2 regions of the Blautia sp. AF19-1 genome follow, and region 2 is predicted to be linked to the other one. Evidence: predicted binding sites of a transcription regulator. Region 2 holds the regulator's gene; the other holds the start of a gene.
What was found. The regulator HrcA, encoded in region 2, represses chaperone genes, less so after heat shock. The targets are predictions, from matches to a motif close to TGTTAGCACTCNNNNNNNNNGAGTGCTAACA.

Region 1 (7,985 bases), on a different contig from region 2:
AATTTGGTATTTTAAAAAGAAAGGCTGGTTTTAACTACGGATGATTATCCTGCAGATTACACAGTTAAAGAATTTTATGAACACTCTGCTCCGTCTCGAGACATTTGACCGCTTTCCCGTCTCCGAGGCGTCGATCACAACGTTTACGACGTTCTCCATCGACGGCAGTCTTCACACGGACTTTTTCGATCCCGATGACGCGCAGCTCTTAAAAGAAAAAGGGCGGACGCGGCTTCTCTGGAAAGATGTGAAATCGTTCTGCTATTCCGTCATCAAAGGAAAACGGACACCCCTGCAGTTCAAATTTGTGTTTCAGCTTCCGCAGGCGGCGTGCGAAAAAATGATCGCGGACCATGCGCTGCCGCTGGAAATAGAGAACGTGTTTGGATGCTTTCTGAATTTTCAGTATAAGGACGGAAAACTCTTACTTACCACCGGAACTTCCCTCAAAATCTTTACGATGGACAAGTCGCTCGACCACGTCTTCGATGAGGAAGTCCGCCAGTTTCTGCTGAAAAATGAAATTGCATTTGAAGAGCAGATATAAAGACAAAATACTTATTTAGAAAGGTTCTCTTTTTATGAATCAGATTATTATGTGGATCATGGCAGTCGGCGCGGTACTCGGCGGTGTCGACCGGATCGCTGGCAATCGCTTCGGACTTGGAAAACGGTTTGAGGAGGGCTTTACGCTGCTTGGACCGACGGCACTTTCCATGTCGGGCATCATCTGCCTCACCCCGCTGCTCTCCCGCTTTCTCCGTTTCGCCCTCGTTCCCATCTGGAACTTTTTTGGGCTGGATGCGGGACTTCTCGCCGGCATTCTCGCCATTGACATGGGCGGCTACCAGCTCGCCGGAGAGCTTTCGGCATCGCAGGAGATGGTGCGCTACGCAGGACTTGTGATTGCGGCGACGCTTGGCTGTACCATCACCTTTACGATTCCGGTCGGCATGGGAATGCTGAAAAGCGGCGACCGCCTCTTTTTCTCCCGCGGCATGCTGATCGGCACGGGCACGCTTCCCGTCACGATGATCGTCGGCGGACTGCTCTCAGGACTCTCTTTTCTGCAGATCGTACTTCAGTCGCTCCCGGTGCTCCTCTTCTGCTTTCTGCTGATGTTCGGCATCTGGCGTTTTCCGGAGCAGACCGTGCGCTCGTTCACGGTATTTGCAGATGTGATCCGGCTTCTGACGACGATCGGCCTCATCGCGGGCGCGTTCTGCTATATGACCGGCTTTTCGCTGCTCCCGGACCTTGCGCCGCTGGAGGACGCGATGGCGGTCGTCTCGTCCATCGGCATTGTACTGCTCGGCAGCCTTCCGACGGCGGAGCTTTTACAGCGGGTGCTCAAAAAGCCGCTCTCTTTTATTGGAAGAAAAACCGGCATGAACGACAGCAGTGCCGCCGGCCTTCTGATGGGCATTGTCAGCCCTGTTCCGGCGATCACAATGATGGAAAAAATGGACGAGCGCGGAAAGATTGTAAACGCAGCTTTCCTCGTCTCCGCCGCATCGACCATCGCCGCACATATGGGATTTACGTTCGGCACCGATCCTGATTTTGTCGTGCCGCTTCTCGTTGCAAAGCTCGCTGGAGGCATCGCCGCCGTCTGTGCCGCGCTGTTTTTCACGAAGAACTCTGCTTAATTGTTTGAGAGCATACATAGCAACGCAATAAGACCTGCGCCGTTTGAAAGCGCAGGTCTTATTGCATTTCTTACTTATTTTCTATTTCTTATTTCACCATATCCTCTTTGATAATTCCATGCTCTTTTAAGAGATCTCCAACTACATTTCCATCTACCAGTTTCAGCAGAGGTTTTTTCAGCAGGTTGAGCGGTCCAGGAAGCTCGATTTCCAGCGGAGATTTTCCATCCATCAGTTTCACGGAGCTGTCCAGCAGATCGCGGATATCGTAAACGCTGCCCCATACTTCCGGCACGCCGCGGTCTACGCCGAGGAGTCCGTAAACAGCTTCCATTGCGGTACGAACGGAATACTCTGTCGTGAAGATGGTATCTCTTGGTGTCTCAGCGAACTGTCCGAGGAATGCGAAGTTGACGCAGCCATCCGGGATGACATCCGGGCGGTCGCCCTTTCTTCGTGGCATAAAGAATGCGGTGATGTACGGCATCATGGTCGGTACGCAGACAGCGCTGTTCTCTGCCAGCTCCGGAATCTGGTCAACCGGCACGCCGAGGTGGTACAGCCACTCTTCGGTGATCTCTTTACCAGTGCACTCTTTCATCGGTTTCTTCACATAGTCGCCAGGTACGTCGGTGAACAGGCTGTAAACCCATACACATACCTTATCTTTATCCTGCTCTTTGAACTGTCCCTGACGGTTGATGGTCCAGCTTAAAAGCCACTTGGAATCCTGGCAGCTTACGATACCGCCGGTAACAACCTTTCCGGTTCTCGGATCACGTTTGCAGATATTGGTGATATACGGAATGATCTTATTGTCGAGAGTGGTAATTGTTGCGGATTCCCAGTTTGTCTTTGCAATATCGGAGCAGAATTTCTCCGGATGTCCAAAGGACGGATCCTGTTTTGCAATGTTTTTCCACAGGCTCCAGCAGCCGCTCGTGCGGACCTCTGCATCACCGTTCGGTGCATGGTTCTGATCGCCGTAGATCGTGCCTTCGGTGCAGCTTCCGTTGGTAACGAAGACGAGGTCATTCTCGGTGAGAACGATGCCTTTCTCGACACCGTTTACCTTGCACTCAATGGCTTTTGCTACTTTCTTTCCATCGTTGATTTCAAAGATAACGTTGGTTACTTCGGTATTGAACTGGAAGTCTACGCCGGCATCCTCGAGGTATTTCTTCATCGGAAGAATCAGGGATTCATACTGGTTGTACTTCGTGAATTTCAGTGCGGAGAAGTCCGGCAGTCCGCCGATGTGGTGAATGAACCGCTGGAAGTACAGCTTCATCTCCAGTGCACTATGCCAGTTTTCAAATGCGAACATCGTTCTCCAGTACAGCCAGAAGGTGGAATTGAAGACTTCATCATCGAAAACATCCTCGATCGTCTTGTCGTACAGATCCTCGTCTCTTGTCATGAAGAGTTTCATGATCTCCATGCAGCCTTTCTGGCTCAGGTTGAACTTTCCGTCGGTATGGGCATCCTCGCCGCGGTTCTTCGTTGCACGGCACAGGGAGTAGTTCGGGTCTTTTTTGTTCAGCCAGTAATACTCGTCGAGAACGGATACGCCAGGTGTCTCAATTGACGGGATGCTGTGGAACAGATCCCACAGGCACTCGAAGTGGTTTTCCATCTCACGGCCGCCTCTCATGATGTAGCCGCGGGTCGGATCGTAGATACCGTCGCAGGCACCGCCGGCGATGTCCATGGCTTCCAGAATGTGGATGTGATCGCCTTTCATCTGGCCGTCTCTTACAAGGAAGCACGCTGCTGCGAGGGCTGCGAGGCCGCTTCCTACGAGGTATGCGCTCTTCTCATCGACGCCTTCCGGTTTTTCCGGTCTTGCGAAGGCTTCGTAGTTTCCGTTGGTGTAATAAATGCCTTTGCTGTTTTTCTTATCTTTTCCGCGCTCGGTGTTGCGGTAATCATTCTTTGGTTCTGATGTTACAGTGGTTGTCTCCGCTGCTTTTTTTGCTTCACTCTTGTTTTTTGCCCGCAGCACTGCTGCTCCAGCTCCGATGACTGCTGCTGATGCGATTCCGAATTTTAATCCTTTTTTTGACATAGACGTTCATCCTTTCTTTTCTAAATACGACTGCCGGAATGTTTTTTCGAATTTCCGGTTCGTATAGGTTATGCTGCTTTCTTTGTTTTACAAGTTTCTATTTGTGTTGCCATTGTCTGTTGACAATTTGAATCTTACTTCATTTTTCCCCGCTTTTCCATTTACAAAACAGGGCGGATGATTAAATTTTTATCATCCGCCCTGTTTTGTAAAGTGTAACTATATTTTATTTCTTTTTTCAAAATTTCGGATGGAATTGACGACATTTCCTTCCATCGTGCGGTGCATTTTTTCCGCAATCATATGGTAATCCACTTTCATTCCGTCTTTGATCCAGTCGAGCATGACACCGGTAAAGCTATACTTATAGAAATCTGCGATAAAACTCTGATCCGCCTCGGAGATGCCGGTTCCCTTTGCTTTTTCCTGTACGACACCGTACAGCAGATCGTGCGTCAGATGAAAGAGATATGTTTCGATCTGCTCCCGGCTTACAGAGTGATAGACATTCATAATAAATGGTTTATTCTCGAGCACTGCCTCAAAAATCTGCTGCAGGCCTTCCTGCCATGTCTCATACGTTTTCTTCCCCTGCAGCGCCTGCGTCGCATCCTCCAGGCACGACCATTCGACAAGATCGTAGATATCCTTAAAATGATAATAAAACGCCATCCGGCTGATGCCGCAGTCTGTCGTCAGATCGTTGATCGTAATTTTGTCCAGCGGCTTTTTCAAAAGCAGCTTTTTTAATGACGCTTCCAGCGCCGCCTTTGTCGCATTTGTCATGTATTTCCTCCATTTTTCTTTTATGTACCCTCGGAATCTTTCTGTTCGAAACGCTTCTATGCTTTTTCATTGTAGCATATCCATTCTCCAGAAACAACTGCGCAGCCCTTCTGATCAGACTTTACAAAAAGTTTAGAAAGTACCGTAATACCAGTAAATTCAATACTTTCCGTCGTTCTGTTAGCACTCTTTTTTCTCGAGTGCTAATTTTCCCTTGACTTTTCCCTGTGCCAGTATTACTATAACTATCAGAGCAGTAAAAAAGCTGCAGACATCTAAAAAAGCATGATATCCCCGCTTTGCTGGATCAAAATATTTTTATAAGAAAAGGAGTGTGTTTCTCATGAGTGCGAAACATGGAAATCTTTCAATCAACAGCGACAATATTTTCCCGATTATCAAAAAATGGATGTATTCCGACCACGATATCTTCGTCCGCGAGCTCGTTTCCAACGGCTGCGATGCCATCACCAAACTGAAAAAACTCGACGGCATGGGCGAATATACTCTGCCGGATGACTACAAAGCAGCCATTCAGGTGATTGTAAACCCGGATGAGAAAACCTTAAAATTCATCGATAACGGTATCGGTATGACCGCAGACGAAGTCGAAGAATATATTACCCAGATCGCCTTCTCCGGCGCTACCGAATTTCTGGAGAAATACAAAGACAAAACGAATTCAGATCAGATGATCGGCCACTTCGGTCTTGGTTTCTACTCTGCTTTCATGGTAGCAGATGAAGTTCACATCGATTCTCTTTCTTATAAAGAAGGATCCACCCCGGTACACTGGACCTGTGACGGAAGCACCGAGTACGATATGTCCGAGGGCAGCAAGACAACTGTTGGTACCGAAATCACTCTGTTCCTGAACGAGGACTGCCTGGAATTCGCAAACGAATACCGTGTCCGCGAAGTTCTGGAAAAATACTGCTCCTTCATGCCGGTTGAAATTTTCCTGTCCAAAGCAAACGCGCCGCAGGAATACGAGACCATCGATGAAAGCGAATTAAAAGACGACGACGTTGTCGTAGAGCACATCCACGAGGACGCAAAATACGAAGAGAAAGAAAAAGAAGACGGCACCAAAGAGCAGGTTGAAGTTTCTCCTGCAAAAGAGAAAGTAAAAATCAACAAACGCCCGGTTTCCATCAGTGATATCCACCCGCTGTGGACCAAACATCCAAACGAGTGCAGCGATGAGGATTATAAAGAATTCTACCGCAAAGTCTTCAACGACTACCGCGAGCCGCTGTTCTGGATCCACCTGAACATGGACTATCCGTTCAACCTCAAAGGTATCCTCTACTTCCCGCGTATCAACACCGAGTACGATTCCATCGAGGGAACCATCAAGCTGTACAACAACCAGGTATTTATTGCCGACAACATCAAAGAAGTCATTCCGGAATACCTGATGCTCTTAAAAGGCGTCATCGACTGCCCGGATCTGCCGCTGAACGTATCCCGAAGCGCACTGCAGAACGATGGATTTGTCAAGAAGATCTCCGAGTACATCTCCAAGAAATTCGCTGACAAGCTCTCCGGCATGTGCAAAACCGACCGTGAGAATTACGAGAAATACTGGGATGATATCAACCCATTCATCAAATACGGATGCATCAAGGACGAGAAATTCTCCAAGAAGATGATGGACTATATTCTGTTCAAGAACATCGACGGAAAATATCTGACTCTTGAGGACTGCATCAACGAGAATAAGAAAGAAGAAGCTCCTGCAGAGAACTCCGAGGAGAAGGCTGAAACTACGGAGAATACCGAAAATACGGAAAACGCTGACGAGAAGAAAGAGCCGGAAAAAACGACTGTTTACTACGTCACCGACGAAGTTCAGCAGAGCCAGTACATCAACATGTTCCGCAGCCAGGGCATGGATGCTGTCATCCTGAAACACAACATCGACTCCGCTTTCATCACCCATGCAGAGCGTTACAACGAGCATGTAACCTTCCAGCGCATCGATGCAGATCTGACCAACGATATGAAAGATGAGTCTGGTGAGGATCTGACCGACGCTACAAATGCTCTGACCGATCTCTTCCGCAAAGTCCTCGACAAGAAAGACCTGACCGTCAAAGTTGAGAACCTGAAAGACGAAAATGTATCCTCCATGGTAACGCTTTCCGAGGAGAGCCGCCGGATGCAGGATATGATGAAGATGTATGGCATGACCGGCATGGATCCGTCCATGTTCGGCGGACAGGAAACCCTGATCCTGAATGCAAAACATCCGCTCGTTCAGTACATTCTGAAGAATGGCGAGAACGACAACACATCCCTGTTCTGCGAGCAGCTGTATGATCTGGCAATGATCAGCCACAAACCGCTCTCTCCGGACGAGATGACAAAATTCGTAAGCAGAAGCAATCAGATTATGATGCTCCTTGCAAAATGATAAAGCACAGGAACAGCAAAACGCACCTCTTATAAAACACGCCGGATTTCTGGAATTTACCAGATGTCCGGCGTGTTTTTTCCTGCTTTTTTACTTTACGATTTCTGATCCAGATGATAGAATAATTCTATTCGCCCTATTGAAAAATAAGGAAAATCACACGAAAGGTCTGGTATTTATTTCTATGAAAAAAGGAAAGCCATCCGCCCTGCTCCCGATCGCCGTTTTTCTGGTGTTTTATCTGGGGCTCGGCATTTATTCCGAGTATATTTTAAAAATTCCGATGGGCTTCTACAACATCCCCATCGTCGTCGCGTTTCTGGCAGCGATCCTCGTCGCCTGTCTGCAGAACCGCAGTGTCCCGTTTGAAGAAAAGCTCGCCCTCATGGGACAGGGCATCGGGGACAAAAACATCATCACAATGCTGCTGATCTTCCTCGCCGCAGGCACGTTTGTCGGCGTTGTCGGAAGGAGCAGTGCAGAAAGCGTTGCCTATTTCATGCTCTCCTGGATTCCGGCAAAGTATGCCGTCGCTGTGCTCTTTGTCGTTGCCTGCTTCGTCTCCACGGCCATGGGAACCTCCGTCGGAACGATCACGCTTCTCGTGCCGATCGCCGCTGCTGTTGCCGAGACCTCCGGCTTTTCGCTGGCGCTCTGCGTCGCCTCCGTCATGGGCGGATCCATGTTCGGCGACAACCTCTCCTTCATCTCCGACACGACAATCGCCGCCTGCAACGGACAGGGCTGCGAGATGAAAGACAAGTTCCGCGAAAACTTCTGGATCGCTCTCCCGGCTGCTCTTGCCGCGCTGGCGCTGATCCTTGTAATCTCCTTCCGACAGGCGCCGGGCACACCGATCGTCCACGAATACCATCTGCTGCAGATGGTTCCGTACCTGCTCGTGCTGATCGGCGGCATCGCGGGCATTCAGGTGTTTGTCGTACTCCTTATCGGTATTGCTTCCGGTGCCGTTATCATGCTCGGTACGGGACAGACGACGCTCTGGGATATGCTCTCCAGCATGGGAAGCGGCACTTCGGGTATGTTTGAGACATGTATGGTT
Region 2 (7,985 bases):
TGCTGCGCGCTGAACAGATCATCCGCCCGACCGGCCTTCTCGACCCGGATGTCGAGGTGCGCCCGGTGGAGGGACAGATCGACGATCTGATTTCGGAAGTAAAGAAAGAAACTGAAAAACACAACAAAGTTCTCGTGACGACGCTGACGAAGCGTATGGCAGAGGATCTGACCGACTATATGAAAGAGGCCGGCATCCGCGTGCGCTACCTGCACTCCGATATCGACACCCTGGAACGGACCGAGATCATCCGTGATATGCGTCTCGATGTCTTCGATGTGCTCGTCGGTATCAACCTTCTGCGTGAGGGTCTCGACATCCCGGAAATCACACTCGTGGCGATCCTGGATGCCGATAAAGAAGGTTTCCTGCGTTCCGAAACCTCCCTGATCCAGACCATCGGCCGTGCCGCGCGAAACAGCGAGGGCCATGTTATCATGTACGCCGATGTGATGACCGATTCCATGCGACTCGCGATCGACGAGACGAAGCGCCGCCGTGCCCTGCAGGAAGCCTACAACAAAGAACACGGCATCACTCCGACCACCATCAAAAAAGCCGTCCGCGATCTCATCAGCATTTCGAAAGAAGTGGCAAAGACAGAAGAAAAGATGGAAAAAGACCCGGAGTCCATGAGCCGCGAAGAACTGGAAAAACTGATCGGCCAGGTACAGAAACAGATGAAAGCCGCTGCCGCCGAACTCAACTTCGAAATGGCCGCCGAGCTGCGTGACAAAATGATCACACTGAAGAAGAGCCTGGATGACATGGAAGAATAAAAAAGAAGAAAAGAGCATGAAAAAAAGCGTGCCGGAAAAGCGACAGAAAACTTTCCGGCACGCTTTTTTTGCGTCCGATTTTGATTCCTTCTTGTTCAGAATTGACGCAAAATAAGAATACCATTATAATATAAAATACGACCAAACGGTCGCATCAAAACGAAAAACACAAAAATAAAAAAGACAACAATAAAAAAATTAATCGCCGAATTTTCTCTTTTTACTGGAGACACTCAGCAGATAGTCGACCGAGCAGTCATAGAACCGTGCAAGTCGGATCACATAGTCGATCGGGATGTCGCGGATTCCTTTTTCGTAGCGGGAATAGACGTCGCGGTTGCATTCGAGCAGGGCAGAAATCTCTTTGATGGTGAGATCCTGATCGATCCGCATATCTTCAATTCTCTGGTATTTCATACGTTGTACCATCCTTTCAGATTCAAACCCATACTACCAAACGGTTGGATGGACAAAGTTAAATCAGATCATATGGTCGCAAATTGGAGAATAGGGCGGGAGAGAGAAACGGCGGGTGAAGACAGCCTGTGCAGAAAACAGAAAAATATGTACGGCAGAAATGGGGGAACGAATGGGAAAAGCAGAAAGAATAGAAATAGAAGATTTTGTCCAGAATATAGTGGAACGGATGGAGACGCCGGAAGCGTTTGAAAAAATGATCAGCCGGGAGGAAGAATGCGAAGCGCAGGGGCAGGAGAGCCGTCTGAGGGATGTGCTGAAGAAAGAATGGCCGGTGGACGAAAAGGGAGAGCGCATCTATCAGATCACTAATATATATGAAGAAAAAGCAGAAGAACTCCTCATTGTAGAACTGTATACCGGCATCCACCTGGAAAACGGAGTCCCGTGCGGGCATTTTACGCTGTATCTCTGCGGGGAGCCGGACGGATGGAAACTCAGCGAAACGCGGATGATGGAATATCTGCAGAATCTGTAAACGAAAAAGCAAAACAGGGAGGACAGGGAAAAGAAAAACTGTCCTCCTGCTTTTGCTGCGGCGGAGACACCGGAAAGTCAGGATCCATACGGCCGCTTCTCATCGCTGATGCCGACCAGATAATCCAGACTGACCTGATACAGCTCCGCCAGACGGATGGCAATGGAGATCGGCAGTTGCCGGACGCCTTTTTCATATCGGGTATACACATCGCGGTTGCAGCCGAGATAGTCGGCAACCTGGCGGATCGTCAGATCGTGGTCCGTGCGCAGATCCTCCAGTCTCTGATATTTCATGATTCATCACCTCTGAGAAAATGCTACTAAATGGTCGTATTAAAATGGCAGAATCCTACCATACGGCTATAGCGCCTTTGAAACAGTAGAATGCAATAAAAAAGAAAAGTCAGATTCCTTTTCAGAAAGAAAACGGTTTATACTTTTTTCACAATTTCTTCATAGAAAAACCGGGAAAAGGTGTTGACAAACAAAAGGCAGAGTGCTATCTTAAGAGCATAGATGTTAGCACTCCACTGAAACGAGTGCTAACAGGACTATACAACAGGAAGGAGCTTATCTTAGTGGATACAGAATTGGATGAAAGAAAAAGAAAAATATTAAAAGCGATCATCCAGACGTATCTGGAAACGGGCGAGCCGGTCGGCTCAAGAACGATTTCCAAATACACGGATTTGAATTTAAGCTCCGCCACAATCCGGAATGAAATGTCCGATCTGGAAGAGATGGGTTACATCTTACAGCCCCACACTTCCGCAGGACGCATTCCTTCCGATAAAGGCTACCGCCTCTATGTAGATGAGCTGATGCGGGAAAAAGAACAGGAAGTTGCAGACATCAAAAACATGGTCATTGAAAAAACAGACCGAATGGAAAAAGTTCTGCAGCAGGTTGTCAAAGTCCTCGCTTCATCTACCAACTATGCAACGTTGATTACAGGACCGGAATATCACAGAAATAAAGTGAAATTCATCCAGCTCTCAAAAGTCAATGAAGAGCAGCTCCTGGCCGTCATCGTCGTAGAAGGCAACCTGGTGAAAAACCAGATGATTGACCTCGACGAGACCATCAACGATGAACAGATATTAAAGCTGAACCTGCTTCTGAACACACAGCTCAATGGCCTGACCATTGAAGAAATCAATCTTGGCATGATCAAGAAGATGAAAGAGCAGGCAGGCATCCACTCCGGCATCATCAGCAAAGTGGTCGATACCGTAGCGGAAGCCATCGCAGTCAGCGAAGAAGATGTGCCGGTGTACACCAGCGGCGCAACCAACATTTTCAAGTACCCTGAGCTTTCCGACAGCAGCAAAGCCAGCCAGCTGATCTCCACATTCGAGGAACGGCAGAAACTGGTCGATATGATCAAAGGAGCTGCCGAGGAGCAGGACGGAGAGGAAAATACCGGTATTCAGGTATACATCGGAAATGAATCTTCGATGGAACCCTTACGGGACTGCAGCGTGGTCACCACCACATACGATATGGGAAACGGTATGCGCGGAACAATCGGTATCGTGGGACCAAAGCGGATGGATTACGAAAATGTGGTAGATAACCTGAAAACATTAAAAGTTCAACTGGACGCCGTCTTCAAAAAGCCGGACACAGGTGAGTAGAAAGGTGGAATGATCAGTGAGCGAAGAAAATAGAAAGAAAGAGGAAACCATGGAAGAACCTACACGCGAGATGGAAAAAGAAACCGGAGCAGAGACCGATCTGCCGGAAACCGAACCGGCTGCGGAGCAGGAAGAAGCAAAGAAAGCAGCAGAGGCAAAAGAAGCGGAAGCTGCAGAAGAAACTGCTGAGGATGGCAAAGAACGAAAGTTCTTCAAAAAGAAAAAAGATAAAAAAGATGAGAAAATCGAAGAGCTGACTGACCGCCTGACCCGTCAGATGGCAGAGTTCGATAACTTCCGCAAACGCACCGAAAAAGAAAAAGCAAATATGTATGCCATTGGAGCAAAAGACATCATCGAGAAGATTCTTCCGGTTGTTGACAGCTTCGAGCGCGGACTTGCAACGGTGGAAAACCCGGAGGAAGATCCGTTCGCAGACGGCATGAATAAAGTATACAAACAGTTTACCACAGCACTCGATGAACTCGGTGTAACCGTGATCGAGGCCGTTGGAAAGGAATTCGATCCGAACCTGCACAACGCAGTGATGCATGTGGAGGATGAGGAAGCCGGCGAGAACATCGTCGTAGAAGAGTTCCTGAAGGGCTACATGTACAAAGGTTCCGTAGTCCGTCACAGTATGGTCAAGGTGGCTAATTAAGCCTTGAAGATAAATAAATAGAAATTAAACCATTTTTTAGCATAATTCATTGAGGAGGAAACAACAATGGGCAAAATTATTGGTATTGACTTAGGAACAACAAACAGCTGTGTAGCCGTTATGGAAGGTGGAAAACCAACCGTTATCGCAAACGCAGAGGGTGAAAGAACAACTCCATCTATCGTAGCATTCACAAAAACAGGTGACCGTCTGGTCGGCGAGCCGGCAAAACGTCAGGCTGTAACAAACGCAGACAGAACCATCCGTTCTATCAAACGTGAGATGGGTACTGACTATAAAGTAGACATCGAAGGAAAGAAATACTCTCCGCAGGAGATCTCCGCTATGATTCTTCAGAAACTGAAAGGTGATGCAGAGAACTACCTTGGTGAGAAAGTAACAGAAGCAGTTATCACAGTTCCGGCTTACTTCAATGACGCACAGCGTCAGGCAACCAAAGATGCCGGTAAAATCGCAGGTCTTGATGTAAAACGTATCATCAACGAGCCTACCGCAGCAGCTCTGGCATACGGACTGGACAACGAAAATGAGCAGAAGATCATGGTATACGACCTTGGCGGTGGTACTTTCGATGTTTCCATCATCGAGATCGGTGACGGCGTTATCGAAGTTCTTTCCACAGCAGGAAACAACCGTCTGGGCGGCGATGACTTCGACCAGAAAGTAACAGATTATATCCTTGCTGAGTTCAAGAAACAGGAAGGCGTAGATCTTTCCAATGATAAAATGGCTCTGCAGAGAATCAGAGAAGCAGCAGAGAAAGCAAAGAAAGAGCTTTCCAGCGCAACTACAACCAACATCAACCTGCCGTTCATCACTGCAACCGCAGATGGCCCGAAACATCTCGATATGAACCTGACAAAGGCTAAATTCGATGAGCTGACCCACGACCTGGTAGAGAAAACCGCAGAGCCGGTACAGAGAGCACTTTCTGATGCAGGCCTTCAGGCATCCGAGCTTTCCAAAGTCCTTCTGGTAGGCGGATCTACCCGTATCCCGGCTGTACAGGATAAAGTAAGACAGCTGACCGGACACGAGCCGAGCAAGAGCCTGAACCCGGATGAGTGCGTAGCACTTGGTGCTTCCGTACAGGGTGGTAAACTTGCAGGAGACGCCGGCGCAGGCGATATCCTTCTTCTGGATGTAACTCCACTGTCTCTGTCCATCGAGACCATGGGAGGTATTGCAACTCGTCTGATCGAGCGTAACACCACAATCCCGACCAAGAAGAGCCAGATCTTCTCAACAGCAGCAGATAACCAGACAGCAGTAGATATCAACGTAGTACAGGGTGAGCGTCAGTTCGCGAAGGACAACAAATCCCTCGGCCAGTTCCGTCTGGATGGAATTCCGCCAGCAAGAAGAGGCGTTCCGCAGATCGAGGTTACCTTTGATATCGATGCCAACGGTATCGTAAATGTATCTGCAAAAGACCTGGGAACAGGAAAAGAGCAGCACATCACCATCACCGCAGGCTCTAACATGTCCGACAGCGAGATCGACAAAGCAGTCAAAGAAGCTGCTGAGTTCGAGGCTCAGGATAAGAAACGAAAAGAAGCAATCGACGCAAGAAACGATGCAGACTCCATGGTATTCCAGACCGAGAAAGCAATCGAGGAAGTCGGCGACAAGCTTGATGCAAACGACAAAACAGCAGTAGAAGCTGACCTGAACGCACTGAAAGATCTCATTGCAAAATGCAATCCGGAAGAGATGACCGATGCACAGGTAGCTGATCTGAAAGCAGCTCAGGAAAAACTGATGACAAGCGCTCAGAAACTGTTTGCAAAACTGTATGAGCAGCAGGGCGGAGCAGCAGGCGCTGGTGCTGGAGCAGCAGGTGCAGGCCCGGATATGGGAAATGCCGGAGCAGCAGGCGGCCATGACGACGATGTCGTAGACGCTGACTACAAAGAGGTTTAACAAATCAGACCCGACTGTGAGTTGAAACAATAAATAAGATACAGAAAGGGCCCTGTGAGGCTGGTATTTACGGGGGACGGATCCGATTCCGCCCCCTGTATTTATGTCGATGGACAGGACAGCCGTTTGCTTTTGCGGAAGTACTGGCATTGTCCTTTGACATGTGTTATAGTAAAATATGTTTGGGCATAAACAGATGCTGAAACAGTATTTTGCGAAACAGAAATGAAAAAGGTGAACATAAATGGCAGAAAAAAGAGATTATTATGAGGTGCTTGGTGTAGACCGCGGAGCGGACGATGCAACCTTGAAAAAAGCATACCGTAAACTGGCAAAGAAGTATCATCCGGATATGAACCCGGGAGACAAAGAGGCCGAAGCAAAATTTAAAGAGGCAACAGAGGCCTATGGCGTGCTGAGCGATCCGGACAAACGGCGTCAGTACGATCAGTTTGGCCACGCTGCATTTGAAAACGGCGGCGGAGGAGCAGGAGCCGGCGGATTCGGCGGCTTCGACTTTGGCGGCGGAGATATGGGTGATATCTTCGGCGATATTTTCGGCGACCTGTTCGGTGGCGGCGGAAGCAGAAGAAGAGCAAACAATGGACCGATGAAGGGAGCAAACCTCCGCGCTGTTGTCCACATTACGTTTGAGGAAGCTGTTTTCGGATGCCAGAAAGAGCTCGAGATCAACCTGAAGGATACCTGTACAACGTGCCACGGAACCGGCGCAAAACCAGGAACTTCACCGGAGACATGCTCCAAATGTAACGGAACTGGTCAGATTACGTACACACAGCAGACCATGTTCGGTTCTGTGAGAAACGTGACGACCTGTCCGGATTGTAACGGAACCGGAAAGATCATTCGCGATAAATGTACCGCATGCCACGGCACGGGCTATACATCCAGCAGAAAACGCATTCAGGTCAACATTCCGGCTGGAATCGACGATGGACAGAGTATCCGGATCCGTGAAAAAGGCGAGCCGGGTGTAAACGGTGGACCAAGAGGAGATCTGCTTGTCGAGGTTCAGGTAACCCGTCATCCGATCTTCCAGAGACAGGATATGAACATCTTCTCTACCGCACCGATTACATTTGCGCAGGCAGCACTCGGCGGCGATGTGAAGATAAGCACCGTTGACGGAGACGTTCTCTACACTGTAAAACCGGGAACCCAGACCGATACGAAGATCCGTCTGAAGGGAAAAGGTGTTCCGTCCCTTCGCAACAGCAATGTGCGCGGTGATCACTACGTAACACTCGTAGTCCAGACTCCGACGAAACTGAATGAGAAAGCAAAAGAAGCCCTCCGCGCCTTCGACGAAGCCTGCGGAAACCGCCCGGCAGCAGAAGAAAAAGCAGCCGACGGCGAAACTGCAGAGCAGCCGAAGAAGAAAAAAGGCTTTATGGATAAAGTGAAAGAGGCCTTTGAGGACATCGATAAATAAAGAACGGCGGCAAGCCGGAAAAGAAAGAAGAATCTGTGGAAAAAGCAGGTTCTTCTTTCTTTTCTATGAAAGAACCATGAAAATTTGGTGAATTTATACACAGAATGGTCGGATTTTGATATAATGTGGAAAACTTAAGGGGAGAGAAAAGAAAGGAAACGGGGAAAATGAGATTTCGACCATGTATTGATATTCATAACGGAAAAGTAAAACAGATTGTCGGGGGATCGCTGAAAGATCAGGAAAATCAGGCGAGCGAGAATTTTGTCTCGGAGCAGGATGCGTCGTACTATGCGCAGCTGTACGAAGAGCAGGGCATTACGGGCGGCCATGTGATTCTGCTGAACAAGGAAGGTACCGAGTTTTACGAGGAGACGAAGCGCCAGGCATTGCTGGCACTTTCGACGTACCCGGGCGGCCTGCAGGTGGGAGGCGGCATTGATGCGGAGAATGCGTGCGAGTTTCTGACAGCGGGGGCAAGCCATGTGATTGTGACTTCGTATGTGTTCCGCGACGGCCATGTGTTCTATGAAAATCTGGACAAGCTGGTGACG

Region 1: htpG (molecular chaperone HtpG) is a predicted target of HrcA. The motif match lies at 4,682-4,712, and genes of this name have one in related genera.

Annotation. Positions count from the first base shown of each region.
Region 1 is NZ_QUGQ01000015.1:41,273-49,257, reverse strand. Features, by position in the region: gene DWX26_RS11005 (magnesium transporter CorA family protein) at 1-34, shown strand, start outside; gene DWX26_RS11000 (DUF5721 family protein) at 77-547, shown strand; gene DWX26_RS10995 (ethanolamine utilization protein EutH) at 582-1,649, shown strand; gene DWX26_RS10990 (oleate hydratase) at 1,738-3,717, opposite strand; gene DWX26_RS10985 (TetR-like C-terminal domain-containing protein) at 3,937-4,503, opposite strand; gene htpG (molecular chaperone HtpG) at 4,847-6,922, shown strand; gene DWX26_RS10975 (Na+/H+ antiporter NhaC family protein) at 7,107-7,985, shown strand, end outside.
Region 2 is NZ_QUGQ01000020.1:63,550-71,534, reverse strand. Features, by position in the region: gene uvrB (excinuclease ABC subunit UvrB) at 1-779, shown strand, start outside; gene DWX26_RS13170 (helix-turn-helix domain-containing protein) at 978-1,196, opposite strand; gene DWX26_RS13165 (hypothetical protein) at 1,369-1,734, shown strand; gene DWX26_RS13160 (helix-turn-helix domain-containing protein) at 1,812-2,030, opposite strand; gene hrcA (heat-inducible transcriptional repressor HrcA) at 2,315-3,373, shown strand; gene grpE (nucleotide exchange factor GrpE) at 3,423-4,034, shown strand; gene dnaK (molecular chaperone DnaK) at 4,101-5,978, shown strand; gene dnaJ (molecular chaperone DnaJ) at 6,223-7,431, shown strand; gene hisA (phosphoribosylformimino-5-aminoimidazole carboxamide ribotide isomerase) at 7,599-7,985, shown strand, end outside.